3 regions of the Bacillus silvicola genome follow, and region 3 is predicted to be linked to each of the others. Evidence: predicted binding sites of a transcription regulator. Region 3 holds the regulator's gene; each other region holds the start of a gene.

The links. Region 3 encodes Rex, which represses fermentation and respiration genes when NADH is low (regulators of the CRP and FNR family bind a similar motif). Its sites were predicted from a motif close to TTGTGAAATATTTCACAA; they were not measured.
Region 1: ACP6L7_RS05710 (formate/nitrite transporter family protein) is a predicted target of Rex. The motif match lies at 2,914-2,931, and genes of this name have one in related genera.
Region 2: ACP6L7_RS30800 (L-lactate dehydrogenase) is a predicted target of Rex. The motif match lies at 2,819-2,836, and genes of this name have one in related genera.

Annotation. Positions count from the first base shown of each region.
Region 1 covers NZ_JBNGVC010000001.1:1,074,862-1,079,973, forward strand. Annotated here, with positions in the region: gene ACP6L7_RS05695 (alpha/beta-type small acid-soluble spore protein) at 105-290, shown strand; gene ACP6L7_RS05700 (TrkH family potassium uptake protein) at 404-1,723, shown strand; yybP-ykoY riboswitch at 1,762-1,936, shown strand; gene ACP6L7_RS05705 (TerC family protein) at 2,016-2,810, shown strand; gene ACP6L7_RS05710 (formate/nitrite transporter family protein) at 3,016-3,867, shown strand; gene ACP6L7_RS05715 (cyclic-phosphate processing receiver domain-containing protein) at 3,895-4,206, opposite strand; gene ACP6L7_RS05720 (prepilin peptidase) at 4,221-4,943, opposite strand; gene ACP6L7_RS05725 (LutC/YkgG family protein) at 5,056-5,112, opposite strand, start outside.
Region 2 covers NZ_JBNGVC010000013.1:1,689,401-1,694,512, reverse strand. Annotated here, with positions in the region: gene ACP6L7_RS30810 (phosphatase PAP2 family protein) at 36-683, shown strand; gene ACP6L7_RS30805 (PTS sugar transporter subunit IIC) at 741-1,754, opposite strand; gene ACP6L7_RS30800 (L-lactate dehydrogenase) at 1,777-2,727, opposite strand; gene ACP6L7_RS30795 (spore coat protein) at 2,975-3,223, opposite strand; gene ACP6L7_RS30790 (hypothetical protein) at 3,237-3,422, opposite strand; gene ACP6L7_RS30785 (TetR/AcrR family transcriptional regulator) at 4,223-4,780, opposite strand; gene ACP6L7_RS30780 (MBL fold metallo-hydrolase) at 4,785-5,112, opposite strand, start outside.
Region 3 covers NZ_JBNGVC010000013.1:947,417-952,528, reverse strand. Annotated here, with positions in the region: gene ACP6L7_RS26930 (ABC-F family ATP-binding cassette domain-containing protein) at 1-1,826, opposite strand, end outside; gene ACP6L7_RS26925 (redox-sensing transcriptional repressor Rex) at 2,014-2,643, shown strand; gene ACP6L7_RS26920 (YdiK family protein) at 2,673-2,864, opposite strand; gene ACP6L7_RS26915 (CPBP family intramembrane glutamic endopeptidase) at 2,861-3,610, opposite strand; gene groES (co-chaperone GroES) at 4,013-4,297, shown strand; gene groL (chaperonin GroEL) at 4,335-5,112, shown strand, end outside.

The DNA of each region.
Region 1 (5,112 bases), on a different contig from region 3:
ACCGATTACTTCCGCGTATGAGCACGTTGTTTCCACATAAAATAACGGTACCAGTTCAGATAGTACTTAGCTGAACTGGACTACTCATAAGGATGTGTATCAACATGGTAAAAACAAACAAATTACTAGTTCCAGGTGCAGAACAAGCGCTTGAACAATTTAAATATGAAATTGCGCAAGAATTTGGTGTAAGCTTAGGATCTAACACAGCATCTCGTTCTAACGGCTCAGTTGGCGGTGAAGTAACAAAACGTCTTGTTGCTTTAGCTCAACAACAATTACGCGGATAATTATATAGCATATGGCTTAGAGGCAGATATTCTCTGCCTCTTTCTTTTTTAACATACATAATAGTTCTTCTTCACATACTAGTAAGAGCAAATTGAAAGGAACGATATGTGACATGAAACGGATCAACATTAGCATGAGCCCTCCCCGTGTTCTTACTTTATCTTTTATTACGCTATCAATTATTGGTACATGCTTATTAAAATTGCCAATTGCTACAACAACTTCTATTTCATGGCTCGATGCCTTATTTACAACGGTTTCTGCTTGTACGGTTACAGGGCTTGGTGTTGTGGACACTGGAAAAGTATTTACCTTATTTGGCCAATGTGTAATTTTAACGCTTATACAGGTTGGCGGGCTCGGCATTATGAGCTTTGCTGTTTTAATTGCAATCATGCTCGGCAGAAAAATTGGTCTTCAAAACAGAATTTTATTACAACAAGCATTAAACCAAACAAATGTCGGTGGAATCATTCGTCTTGCAAAAGCATTATTTTTATTTTCTTTTGCTGTAGAATGTATCGCTACTTTACTTCTCTCTTTTGAATGGGTACCAAAATACGGGATTGCCAAAGGGATCTATTACAGTTTTTTTCATTCTATCTCTGCCTTTAACAATGCTGGCTTTTCTATATGGAGCGATAATTTAATGTCCCACTCTCATAGCGTTCTCGTCAATCTTGTTATTTCTTCTCTCATTATTTTAGGGGGAATTGGTTTTACAGTGATCGTAGATATAAAAAGAAAGAAAAACTTTAAAAACCTTACTTTGCACTCAAAACTTATGCTCTCTTCTACTCTAATCGTCAATATTATTGCTACAGCTTTTATTTTTATATTCGAGTTTCATAATTCAATTTCCATGAGAGGTTTTACCCCCTTTGAAGAAGGTATGGCTGCTTATTTTCAAGCGGTTTCGACGCGCACTGCCGGGTTTAATACTGTTGATATCTCTGCATTATCAAAACCTTCCCTTTTATTAATGATGCTTCTTATGTTTATTGGTGCTGGCAGTGCTTCAACTGGTGGTGGGATTAAGTTAACAACTTTTTTAATTATGTTTTTAGGCGTATTTAAATTTTTGCATGAACAAGATGATATTGTCGTGTTTAAAAAATCCATTAAAGATACGCTCATTGTCAAATCTTTAACGATTACCATTATTTCAATTTCGTTTATTTTTCTTTCTATTTTAATTTTAAGCATCACTGAACGAGTTCCTTTATTAATGAGTGCTTTTGAAGTATTTTCAGCATTTGGAACTGTCGGCCTTAGCATGAATTTGACGCCACACTTAACAATCATCGGCAAAACAATTATTATCTTTATGATGTTTTTTGGAAAGATGGGGCCTTTAACATTAGCCTTTTCATTTGCACGTAAAAAACAAAGAAAAATAAAATATCCAAACGAAGATATTTTAACAGGTTGACAACCGTATAAATTATCCATATAATGAGAGTACAATAGCATATCTCCAAAGGGGAGTAGCGTCCAAGAACTATTTCTTGGAAACAAAGTCGTCATTACGTAGAACTTAGTTCTTCCGGCTTTGTTGGCATTTTCATTACATATGTCTAGCAAGACCTTTGCCTATCAACGGCAGAGGTCTTTTTTGTTTTTATCAATTCCTTCCACCGTTGATGCGCAGGAGTATGGGGAAGCTAAGCAGTGGGGAACTTCTTCACTTGTTTAGCATTTATAGAAATGAGAGGAGAATGTACATGGATGTATCATTATTATTGGAGTATGGTTGGGTATTACTCATCCTAATTGCACTAGAGGGGATTTTAGCGGCTGATAACGCTCTCGTTCTCGCAATCATGGTAAAACATTTACCAGAAGAAAAACGAAAGAAAGCACTATTTTATGGATTAGCTGGGGCATTTGTTTTCCGATTCGGATCATTATTTATGATTTCGTTCTTAGTCGATGTATGGCAAGTGCAAGCAATCGGTGCCATTTACCTTATGTTTATCGCTGGTAATCACTTATTTAAAACGTATGTTAAAAAGAATACGGATGAAGATACAGAAGAAAAAGAAGCAAAGAAAAAACAAGAGAACTTTTGGTGGACTGTATTTAAAGTCGAGGTTGCTGATATTGCCTTCGCAGTCGATTCAATTTTAGCTGCTGTTGCATTAGCAATGACTTTACCAAAAACAGGATTAGGTACAATTGGTAGTCTTGATACTGGGCAATTCGTTGTTATCTTTGTAGGTGGACTTATCGGATTAGTCATTATGCGATTTGCAGCAACTGCTTTCGTACAAATATTAAAACGTAAACCAGGACTTGAAACTGCAGCATTCTTAATTGTAGGTTGGGTTGGTGTGAAGTTAGCAATCTATACATTAGCACACCCTGCATTAAATGTAATTCCGCATTCATTCCCAGAATCTACTCCGTGGAAACTTACATTCTGGATTGTATTAGTTGGAATCGCAGTTGGCGGTTGGTTCTTCTCGAAAGAAGTAGAAGTAAAAGTAGAAAAGAATTTAGACGAAAAAGCGCTGTAATTACAGCGCTTTTTCTTTTTTGTTTCAATTCCCTCTCTATTTTTAGAAAAAATTCCATTATACTACCTTTTGTAATCGCTTTCTTAATTTATGTATGTCCTTTTTGTGAAACATTGCACAAACTTATTGAAACTGTGAACAATTCCATGTACTTTATTCTTATAAGGAGTATTTATAGATGATGTACTAAAGGAGCGTATTACTCATGCTAGAACAAGGATTAGACTATGTTGTAAAACTGGCTAAGAACAAAAAGCAAATGCTAGATACAAATCCAATGCAATATTTCATTCGTGCTGCACTTGCTGGTATTTATATCGGTTTTGTTATTGTACTATGTTTTAAGTTAGGTAACTTTTTTCACATTGCAGATTCACCAGCAACTTATTTAGCTGCTTCCATGTTTTTCGGAATTGCTCTCGTACTTATTATGTATGGCGGTGCTGAATTATTTACTGGAAATACAATGTATTTCACAGTGGCAACTTTACGAAAAGAAACAACGATTTCTGATACACTTCGTAACTGGATTGCTTGTTATGCAGGTAACTTAGCTGGCGCTTTATTCTTTGCCCTACTATTTTACGCAACTGGCATTTTCGGAGCAATCGATCACGGTCATTTAATGAATACAGTCGTTGAAGGAAAAATGAACACACCTACAATGCAATTATTCTTTAAAGCGATTTTATGTAACTGGCTCGTATGTCTTGCCTGCTTCTTACCTTCTCAAGTAAAAGGTGATACAGCAAAAATATTGATGATAATGATGCTCGTTTTCACATTCTTCTTATCTGGCTATGAGCATAGTATTGCAAACTTATCATTGTTTGCCTTATCTTTAGTTTCACCACATCCTGATACAATTACTTTCGCTGGGGCTATTCATAACTTAATTCCAGTTACAATCGGTAACATTATTGGCGGATCGGTATTTGTCGGTATGGTATATCATTACTTAACAAAGAAAGCACCTGTTGCTAAACAAGAAGAAACTGAATTAGTAGCAGCTCAAACAGAGGAAATTATTCCTTTACAAGCACATATGAAACATTAAAAACTCCAAAGTTTTGCTTTGGAGTTTTTAGCTCCCTACATATTTCAAGACAATACAAGGATTAATTTCCCCTTCTTCCTTCCCTCTCTTTATTCTCTGTTTCATCTGATGCATGCCGATGACATCATTTGTATGAAGGTGAATCTCATTTGCATATAAACCTTCCCTACAGAAAGCTTCTACAAAATCTAACCCACTTTTTTTTCGCCATCCCATATTAAAATCAAGGGAAATAATATTTATCTCATTATCCCTAACCATACGCAAGGTAGATTCTACTGTAGTTGCCAAAACATATCCGTACGGGCAACTTCTTTGATCATCCATATATACATTCATTTTCTATCTCTCCTCTATTTTGCATACATGACCAATACGTAACATATTGCTCCAAGGCTAATAAAAGGTCCAAACGGAATTGGAGTTCTTACCTTTATACGTTTTAATGCTATACCTATTCCGAAAAAACAAAGACTAAGGAAAGATGCTAAAAATAAAGTTATAAAAATGCCTTTCACTCCTATTATAAATCCGAGTAATGAAAGTAATTTCACATCACCTCCGCCAAGACCCGCTGGATAAATCTTTTGCATGCAATATAACAAAATAAATATAGTTCCACTACCAGCTATACTATCTATCCAAGTAACTAACGGTACAAAAACACATTCTAAAATAAGCAAAAAAGCAAACCAAATTAAAATACGATTAGGTATTAACATATATACTAAATCTGTAACTGAAATAATAAGCAGTAAAGAAATGAGCGATAAAATGATTATGAGCTCCTGTTCTATTCCAATTACATATACAGTAAGAAAAAATAAACTCCCTGTAACGAACTCAAATACTATGTACAAACTTGAGATTTTTCTTTTACAACTCGTACAACGCCCTTTTTGTATACAAAATGAAATGATTGGAATAAGTTCTTTCGGCTTTAACGTATACTTGCAGTAGTGACAATACGAACGCGGTGTAATAATAGATTCACCTACTGGAACCCTCATTGCGATTACCATAAAAAAAGAACCAAACACCATCCCCACTAACAATGCATATAAATAAGTGAACATCCCTTCCTCTCCTTTCCAGAAGAACATAGCAAAAAAAGGAGAGAACTTCTACTTCATATTATCTTTATTCTATTAAAAAAGCAGGCCGTTTTCCGGCCTGCTTTCCCCTATTTTATACGATGAAATATACTGCTTTTAATGGTCCGTGAACTCCGACAACAAGGTTCAT
Region 2 (5,112 bases), 740 kb from region 3:
AATTTACTTACATTACTAAAACATAGGAGCTTATCATGAAGAATTTTAAACTTTCATCTTTTCTTCCGTTAAGTTATATACTTCTACTCGTACTCGTAAGTCCCCTTTACGATGTATTAAATAAATCTACTGTACACGCAGTGGATGTCACAACTGTAGTAGATGATTGGATTCCATTTGTTAAAGCATTTATTATTCCTTATTTACTTTGGTTTCCTTACTTATACGGCGCACTTATTTATTACTGCTTTGCTGATCGAAAGCAATATTATGTCACTTTAAGTAGTGTTATTCTTGGAAAGCTTGCTTGTTTTTCTATTTATTATTTTTGGCAGACAACTGTACCACGTCCAACAGTCGTTGGAACAGACGTATTTTCCGAACTAGTCCGCTATATTTATAGTATTGATCAACCAGTAAACTGTTTCCCAAGCATTCATGTCCTTACAACATTTGTAATTATGTTAGCTGCCTTTAAGCGTAGAGAACAGCATGCTTTTGAGTATTACATCCTTACGTTCTTCGGTACGCTTATTATTTTATCAACGCTATTTACGAAGCAACATGCTTTTGTAGATGCCGTTTCTGGAATGACGCTTGCAAGCATACTTTACTTCGGCGTTCAGTTGTTATTAGCAAAAGAAACCGTACGTGTTCCAGTAAAACACAATCATAAAATGTAAAAAGCAGACTGTGGCTTCTTCAGTCTGCTTTTCTCTATTATTAAGGAGATTTTCAATTTAAGATTGCGGTACAGTCATATCACCAGAATGAATACGACCTGCTTTTTTAAGAGCAATGTAAAGTATATAAGAAACAGCTACTGGAATGATGATATAAGTGATTACCATCGCTGGGACAACTTCCCATCCTTGGCTGGAAATTAAATTAATTGGTGCGATAAGAGAACTTAATCCGAGACCTGCAATTTCTTTCCCTGCTTCCAGTTGGAAAATTAATGCTGATACTGGGCCTACTATAGCACTGGCGACGACAGTTGGGACGAGAATCATTGGATTTTTAGTAATATTAGGCAACTGTACTTTTGGAGTACAGAGTGCTTGAGCTAATATGCCGCCTAAATTATTTTCTTTCGCTGAAATAACAGAGAATCCGATAAATTGAGCAACACATCCTGCAAGTGCTGCACCGCCTGCAACGCCATCTAAGCTAAGCGCTATCGCTAAAGCAGCTGATGAAGCTGGAGAGATAAGTAATAGTCCCCAAACTACAGCAATCACGATAGAAGCGATAAATGGGCTACCAGCTGAACTATCTTTAATGAATGCTCCAACTGTATTTAAAACTGGGCTAATATTTTGAGCTAACCAAATACCGACTAAACCAGAACCTAATATTGCTGCAAATGGAACGAGCATCATATCTAAAGCAGTTTTTCCACTTAATCGTTTACCAATATAAACTGCTAAAGTCGCTGTTAATAATGCACCGATTGGTTCACCTGTTTTAATGATGAGACCGGCTTCAGTAATTGAAATTGAACCAGCTCCAATTGCTCCAGCTACCATCGCTGAGAAAATTACGAGTCCGTTTGCACCGAGCATAAAAGCAATCCCGGCTCCAATTGCTGGTGCCATAAGTGATTTTGCAACAACTCCGATTGTAATAAGTAATGGGATATCAACAATTCTTCCTATATTTTCGATTAGTAAACCAATTCCGAGGGATACGAAAATACCCTGTGCGATTCCGGCAGAAGCTTTAAACACACGAGACATTATATATTCCTTCATTTGTTTCACCTTCTCCTATAAGTTAGTAACCAACTGTTTTCATATAATCGCGCAAAACATCGTTTGATTTTGCAAAGCGACTTTCTTCATCTTCTGATAAGTTTAGTTCTACAACTTCTCTTATACCGTCTCTAGTAATAATTGCCGGTACTCCTGTACAAATATCGTATTCGCCATATTCACCATCTAAAATAGCTGAAACAGCGATAACACGGTGATCATCATTGAAAATTGAGCGTGCAATATAAGCTAAAGAATTTCCAATTCCGTAATAAGTAGTTCCTTTGCGCTTATAAATTTCCCATCCAGCTTTTGCAGTCTTCTCAACAATTTCATCTAAATCTATTTCACCTAAGCGTTCTTTTTGTTCCTCTAAAATTTGCAGAATTGGTTTTCCACCAACAGTTACATGAGACCAAGCAACCATTTGAGAATCACCATGTTCTCCTAAAGAATACCCATGAATACTACGAGGGTCTACATGTAACATTTCAGATAAAATTGTTCTTAAGCGAGAAGAATCTAGTGATGTACCAGTACCAAGTACACGATGTCTTGGCAAACCAGATAATTTCCAAACTTGATATGTAATAATGTCAACTGGGTTCGATGCGATTAAGAAAATGCCATCAAATCCACTTTCCATTACGCCGCCAACAATGCTTTCCATAATCTTAGCGCTTGCTCCTAAAGTGTCTAAACGGCTTTGTCCAGGCTTCGGTGCTGGTCCTGCTGTAATAATAACAATGTCCATATCTTTGCAGTCTTCATAACTTCCTGCATATACTTTTGTTCTTGTATTTGTAAAGTTAATGCAGTGCGATAAATCCATCGCTTCTCCAACTGCACGTTCATGATTTATATCAATTAACAATAGCTCTTCGCAAATCCCTTGGTTTACAATGGAATACGCACAGCTTGATCCAACTAATCCAGTACCGATAATTGCAATTTTTCTTGTGTTTCTATTCATAGCAATCTCTCCCAATTGATTATGTAGTCTATTTCTTTTGTTCTTTACACTCCTAATTATAGAGATTCCCACGATAGAAACCATGGATACTTTGTGAAATATTGAACAAACTTTTGTCCTTTTTGTGAATTGTTATATTCAATTTTCGTCATATTTGTTACAACTGGAAAAATATTTATTATATATTTATTGACATATACCAAACAAAAAAAACGAGCGAATCCATTCGCTCGTTTCATTCATCACACTATTCCGCACTTAATTGGCTTTTTAATTGTTGTACAATCATTGGATTAGCAGGTGCTGCCGGCTTGTAATAACTCTTTTGCTTTGCGTACTCATACATATTGCGTTGGCGCATCTCATCTTGATTACGAATTTGGATTAACGTTTGATGTAACTGTTCATTATCAGACTGAGAAATATAATTTGCATAACTTGTTAAACTTGCATTTAATCCTGCTAAATAATCATTTACCATATCTTTTTCATTCATCTGTTGCTTCCTCCTATCCTAGGAAAGTCATTAATTGCTGTTTCGTATTTCGTGCATCTTGCGCATCTTTTTGTAGCATTTGTTTCAACTGTGGATCTGTACAAGCCTGTGCATACTGGTCTAACTTGTTAATAATTGTTGCGTGTCCACCAATTAAATGACGTAAGTTTTCTACTTCAAGCTCTGTTAAATTTTGCATAGAATACTCCTACCTTTCTTCTTTCATTCACCATTTATTATTTGATTCTTTTCAAATCATATTCATTAAAAACTTTCTAAAATTTCCTTCATACTAAAACCAAACACATCTATTTATAAAAACAGAAAAATGTTATAATTACAGAAAAATACAATTTTTAAAAATATCCCCTTATGATAACTACATAATTAACGCACAAATCATATTAAGAAGATGTACTTATGCAAAGTAAATTTAAAGTTATCTTCTTTATCGTTTATGCAATCTTATATGTAAAACTTTTAATCGATGTATTAACTTTAAAACCACTATTCACTTCTATACCTTTGCATATGTTATTTCTCATTTATCTTTTGTTCATTGCACTTAACAACTATAAAAATCGTAACACTACATTTTTCTTATTATTTATTAATACAACTCAATTAGTAAGCGGTAGTTTTTTTAAAAAAACTACCTTTTATAAACTCTACATAACAAAGGAGCAATGACTATGAAAATCCACGATTTTCTTACAAAAAGCCAAGAAGCTTATGATTCTGAGTCAAGCCACGACCCTTTCGTATTTACGTTTTTCAATTTTTTCTTAGCAATATATATTTTTCTAAAGCCTGCTAAATAATATTATTTAGCAAGAAAGAGCCTCTAAATCAGTAGGGGCTCCTTCTCATTTTCAAGCCCTGTTAAATTTTGCATAGAATACTCCTATCTTTCTTTGCTCATTCACGATTGAGTATTTATTTCTTTTTTGGTTATATGCACTAAAAAACCTTAGAATCACTTCTAAGGTTTCCTCTTATTCAATCTCTCATTACATGTAATCCTTTAATAAACGTTTCCAATAATAAATGTAAACTTATATCTAAATCTAGCGGCAAACCAAATCCCCCCTGCTGTTCAATCGACGCAAATCCATGACAAATACTTCTGAATCCGCGTGTCGCATGAAGTGCATTCTCTCCTTCTAAGCCGTATTGTTGTAAAATCCGAAGACAAAGCTCTACAATTCCGTCACCTGCTTTTCTTACTTCTTCATCTCGTGAAAAGGTTGCTTCATACAACCCAGGATGTTTTCGGACGAATGCTACGTACGCTTCTCCTAATGCATGAATTGCTTCATCCACGCTTTTACCCGAGGCCGCCTCTTCCAGTCTGTTATGCAGCTGTTCTATGCCGTAAATACCAAGATTTTTCCGGACATCCTGTAGCCCTTTCACATGATTATATAGCGAGGGCGAACGTATCCCTAACCTTTGCGCTAACGATGCTAACGTTACTTCTTGTATCCCATTTGTATCTGCAATTTCTACCGCTGTATCTACAATTTTTTGTAATGTAAGTCCGATTCTTGGTGACATGAATTTAACCCTCTTTCATACTTTCTATATTTCGCTTAGCTTCCTTAATAGCAAGTTTTATGACAGTGCTTGGATCCTTTATCATTTCCCCATGTCCTGCCGCAAGCAAGGAAGGCTCATATTCGCTTAGCTTCTCTGCACTTTGTAATGATATTTCTTTGCTCCACGTTGCCATTGCAGGAAACGGAAACCAAAATTTCATTTGTCCCGAAACAGCCATACCTCCTCTTGTTTGGAAGGCATCCCCGACAATTAGAGCTTTATTTCGTACATCAAGAAACGACATGGAACCTGGCGTATGTCCCGGTGTCATAATCGCAAGAAGCGATCCA
Region 3 (5,112 bases):
GGTAAGCAAAGCTGATCTTCTAATGTAGCAATTTCTTCTTCAAATTCTACGATGTTTTGTTCTAGCTCCTCAATTTTCCGAGTGCGTTGACGCTCTAATTGTTTACGCTCTTTTTCTTCGAGATAATTTAATTTTTCTTGAGCTACAGTTTTTTGAACAGGTGCCTGATTTTCTTGCTGTTCTTGTTGTTCAAATTCTGCACGTTCAATCATTTCATTCTTCTTTTCAACGTAGTAATCGTAGTCACCTAAATATTCTTGTGCACCTTCTGTTGATAACTCAACAACGGTTGTCGTTACACGATTAATAAAGTAGCGGTCATGAGAGACGAATAGAAGAGTACCTGGATAATCAATTAAAGCATTCTCTAGAATTTCTTTACTATTTAAATCAAGATGGTTCGTTGGCTCATCAAGAATTAGTAAATTTGATTTTTGCATCATAAGCTTTGCGAGAGCTAATCGGGCTTTTTGTCCACCACTAAGAGAAGATACTGGCTTTAGTACATCATCCCCTGTGAATAAAAAGTTGCCTAGTATAGTGCGAATTTCTTTTTCAGGTTGCAGAGGATATTCATCCCATAGTTCATTTAAAACTCGCTTAGAAGATGTTAAGTTAGCTTGTTCTTGATCATAATAACCAACAGATACATTTGATCCGAAAGAAACATCACCATTTAGTAGAGGTAACTTATTCACAAGTGATTTTAACAATGTGGATTTCCCAATTCCGTTCGGTCCAACTAAAGCAACACTATCCCCACGAGTTAAGCGCATAGTTACATGTTCAATAATCGGATCTTCATCATAGCCAATAGTTGCATCTTTCACTTGTAAAACATCATTTCCGCTTTGTTTTTCAATATCAAAGTGGAAGGAAGCTGACTTAGAATCGCCCAATGGTCTAGTTAATAATTCCATTCTGTCTAATTGTTTACGGCGACTTTGAGCGCGCTTTGTTGTAGATGCACGAGCTATATTTTTTTGCACAAAGTCTTCAAGTTTAGCAATTTCATCCTGTTGTTTTTCATACCGTTTCATCTCTTGCTCGTATAGTGCCGATTTTAAGTCTAAATATTTACTGTAGTTACCAACAAATCGTTTGCTTTCCTTATTAGAAATTTCGTATACCTGTGTAACGAGTTTATCTAAGAAATAACGGTCATGGGAAACGATTAAAATTGCGCCAGGATAACCTTGTAAATATTGTTCAAGCCAAGTTAATGTTTCAATGTCCAAATGGTTTGTAGGCTCGTCTAAAATAAGTAAATCTGGTTTAGTTAATAATAATTTACCAAGAGCTAATCGTGTTTTTTGCCCACCACTTAATGTAGAAATTGTCGTCTGGTGCATTTCAACTGGGAAGCCAAGACCGCTTAAAATCGAGCGGATATCCGCTTCGTACTGATAGCCACCTTGATCTTTATAATCTAATTGTAATTGATCATAATCAGCTAATAATTTCTCGTATATAGCTGCATTTGAAAAGTTTTCTTCTTTGCCCATCTCTTGCTCTAGCCTTCGAAGTTTTGTCTCCATTTGCTGCAAGTGTGTAAAGACGGTTAACATTTCATCCCAAATTGTTAAAGACGTTTCTAATCCGGTATTTTGAGCTAAATACCCCATTGAGACATCTTTTGGTTTTATAATTTCACCACCATCATGAGATAACTCACCAGCTATTATTTTTAATAATGTAGATTTTCCGGCTCCATTTCGTCCGACTAGTGCGATACGATCTTTCGTTTGTACTTCCAATTTTATGTTTGCAAGAATCGTTTCTGCACCGTATAATTTCGAAAGCGCGTTTACTTGTAATAAAATCAATGTTTTCACCTCAAATAATTTCTTAACTTTGCCATGTTTATATTTCTCAATCATACTAAAAATAGTGTATAGTTTAAAATAAAGAGAGAATACTTCTTCTCTTTATTATACAAGGAAATTCATGAGTGCTAAACTTTTGTATTTGATTCAAGTATATGAATAAAGATAGGAAGAGAGGAGAGGTTATATGGATCAGCAAAAAATTCCACAGGCCACTGCCAAACGATTGCCTCTATACTATCGATTTATCCAAAACTTATCTCTTTCTGGTAAGCAACGTGTTTCATCAGCCGAATTGAGTGAAGCGGTAAAGGTTGATTCCGCAACTATTCGAAGAGATTTTTCATATTTTGGAGCGTTAGGGAAAAAAGGTTATGGATATAACGTAAATTATTTATTATCATTTTTCCGTGAAACACTCGACCAAGATGATATAACACGTGTAGCACTTATTGGAGTAGGTAATTTAGGGACCGCTTTCTTACATTATAATTTCACGAAAAACAATAATACAAAAATTGAAATGGCGTTTGACGTTAGTGAAGAGAAAGTTGGAACAGAAATCGGAGGCATTCCTGTATATCATTTGGATGAACTAGAAGAACGTTTATCAACTGATATACAAGTGGCAATATTAACAGTACCCGCTACAGTAGCACAATCTGTGGCAGATAGATTGGCAGAAACGAACGTGCATGGTATTTTAAATTTCACACCAGCACGCTTAAATGTGTCAGAGAATATAAGAATTCATCATATTGATTTAGCTGTAGAGTTACAAACACTTGTGTACTTTTTGAAGAATTATCCACAATAAAACGCAGAGGAAGCGACCTCTGCGTTTTATTATTGTTTTTTCTTTGTGAATTTAACTAAGATAAGGCGAAGTGCCAAATTAAAATCAATTGTTGCCATAACTGCAAATAGTATTGTCCACATATTCCAGATTGTATCTGTTACGTTCGTAATGGCGAAACGTGTAAAGATACATCCAAGAAGAAAATACAATGCAGCCATGAACAATGGTGAGTTTCTCATACAAAAAATCCTCCGATAAAGCCTTGCATTTTTTCAGCTTCTTTAATCATTTCTTGAATTTGTTCATTGCTTACTAAAACTTGAGCAACTGCAACTAATGTATTCATTGCAACATGGGCTGCAATTGGAACGATAATACGCTTCGTTTTTACATATAAAAAGGCGAATACGAGCCCCATAGCAGTGTATACCAATAAGTGAGTAAAATCAAAATGAATCGCCGCAAATACAAGGGAACTAATAATAGCGGCAATAAAGAAGTTAAACTTCTTATAAAGTGTACCAAATAAAATTTTTCTAAATACGATTTCTTCTAAAATTGGCCCTATAATAGATACAACAATAAGGAACCAAGGTGTTGTTCTTGCGATATCCATAAGTCTTGCTGTATTTTCAGATCCAGGTTTAATACCTAATACATACATTTCGATCATACCAGCAATACTTTGTGAGAAAAATGCTAAGAAAAACCCGATAAAAATCCATCCAATTGTAGCTGGAACAGTAGAGCGCATTTTATCTAAATGCCTGTCACGAATATCTGTTCTAAGTAACCAAAGTACGATACATAATGCAATAAAGAAGCTAATGATTGCCCAATGGCCAGTTATGAGTTGGAATTTCTCCTCTCTAGTAAATCCCTTATTATCATAAAGTCCAGTTTTCAAGAGAAGTGGTAATCCGGCAATTGAAGATAACTGCATTAAAATGTATGTAACGATAACCCACCAATATTGTTTTTTCAAAGGGTTTAACCATCCTTTCTAACTCTAGTGTATGAGATAAGGTAGGATAACATGTAAATATGCTACCTACGATATAAACTGTCACTTAAATTATGTTTTTTTCGTAAATCCTCATTTGAAATGATAATAGAAGACAGGAAAAAGTTGTGTGTGTAGCGAAAACAACTTAGGGTGTCCTTTCATATTGTAACATACGAGTAGTGGAAACAACGATTCATATAGTAAAGGTAGTAGAAGTAGGATTCTATATAGAAAAGTTTATATAGTAATTTGCGAAAAAATTATGATTTTTTTACTTGCAAAAGAAATTGAGATTATTTATTATTATAAGTGTGTTAGCACTCGGGTGACTTGAGTGCTAATAAATAAAATTCACATAACAAAATGAGGAGGTTATTGTTCATGCTAAAGCCATTAGGTGATCGCGTTGTAATTGAACTTGTTCAAGCAGAAGAAAAAACAGCAAGTGGTATTGTATTACCAGACACTGCAAAAGAAAAACCACAAGAGGGTAAAGTTATTGCAGTAGGTACAGGCCGAGTGCTTGAAAATGGTGAGCGTGTTGCTTTAGAGGTAGCAGCAGGTGATCTTATCATCTTCTCAAAATATGCAGGTACTGAAGTGAAATACGAAGGTACAGACTACTTGATTTTACGTGAAAGTGACATTTTAGCAATTATCGGTTAATTATATACATTTTAAAAATCCAAGGGGGTCAATTATTATGGCAAAAGATATTAAATTTAGTGAAGAAGCACGTCGTTCGATGCTTCGCGGTGTCGACACTCTTGCAAACGCAGTAAAAGTAACGCTTGGACCAAAAGGTCGTAACGTTGTACTTGAGAAAAAATTTGGTTCACCACTTATTACAAATGACGGTGTAACAATCGCAAAAGAAATCGAATTAGAAGATGCATTCGAAAACATGGGTGCGAAATTAGTGGCAGAAGTTGCTAGCAAAACAAACGATGTAGCTGGTGACGGAACGACAACTGCAACTGTATTAGCGCAAGCTATGATTCGTGAAGGTTTAAAAAACGTAACAGCTGGTGCTAACCCAATGGGTCTTCGCAAAGGTATCGAAAAAGCTGTTACTGCTGCAATTGAAGAATTAAAAGCGATTTCTAAACCAATCGAAGGCAAATCTTCTATCGCACAAGTAGCTGCTATTTCTGCAGCTGACGAAGAAGTAGGTCAATTAATCGCTGAAGCAATGGAGCGCGTTGGTAACGACGGCGTTATTACTTTAGAAGAATCTAAAGGATTCACAACAGAATTAGACGTAGTAGAAGGTATGCAATTTGATCGTGGATATGCATCTCCTTACATGATCACTGATTCTGACAAAATGGAAGCGGTTCTTGATAACCCATACATCTTAATCACTGACAAAAAGATTTCTAACATCCAAGAAATCTTACCAGTATTAGAGCAAGTGGTACAACAAGGTAAACCACTTCTTATCATTGCTGAAGATGTAGAAGGCGAAGCGTTAGCTACAT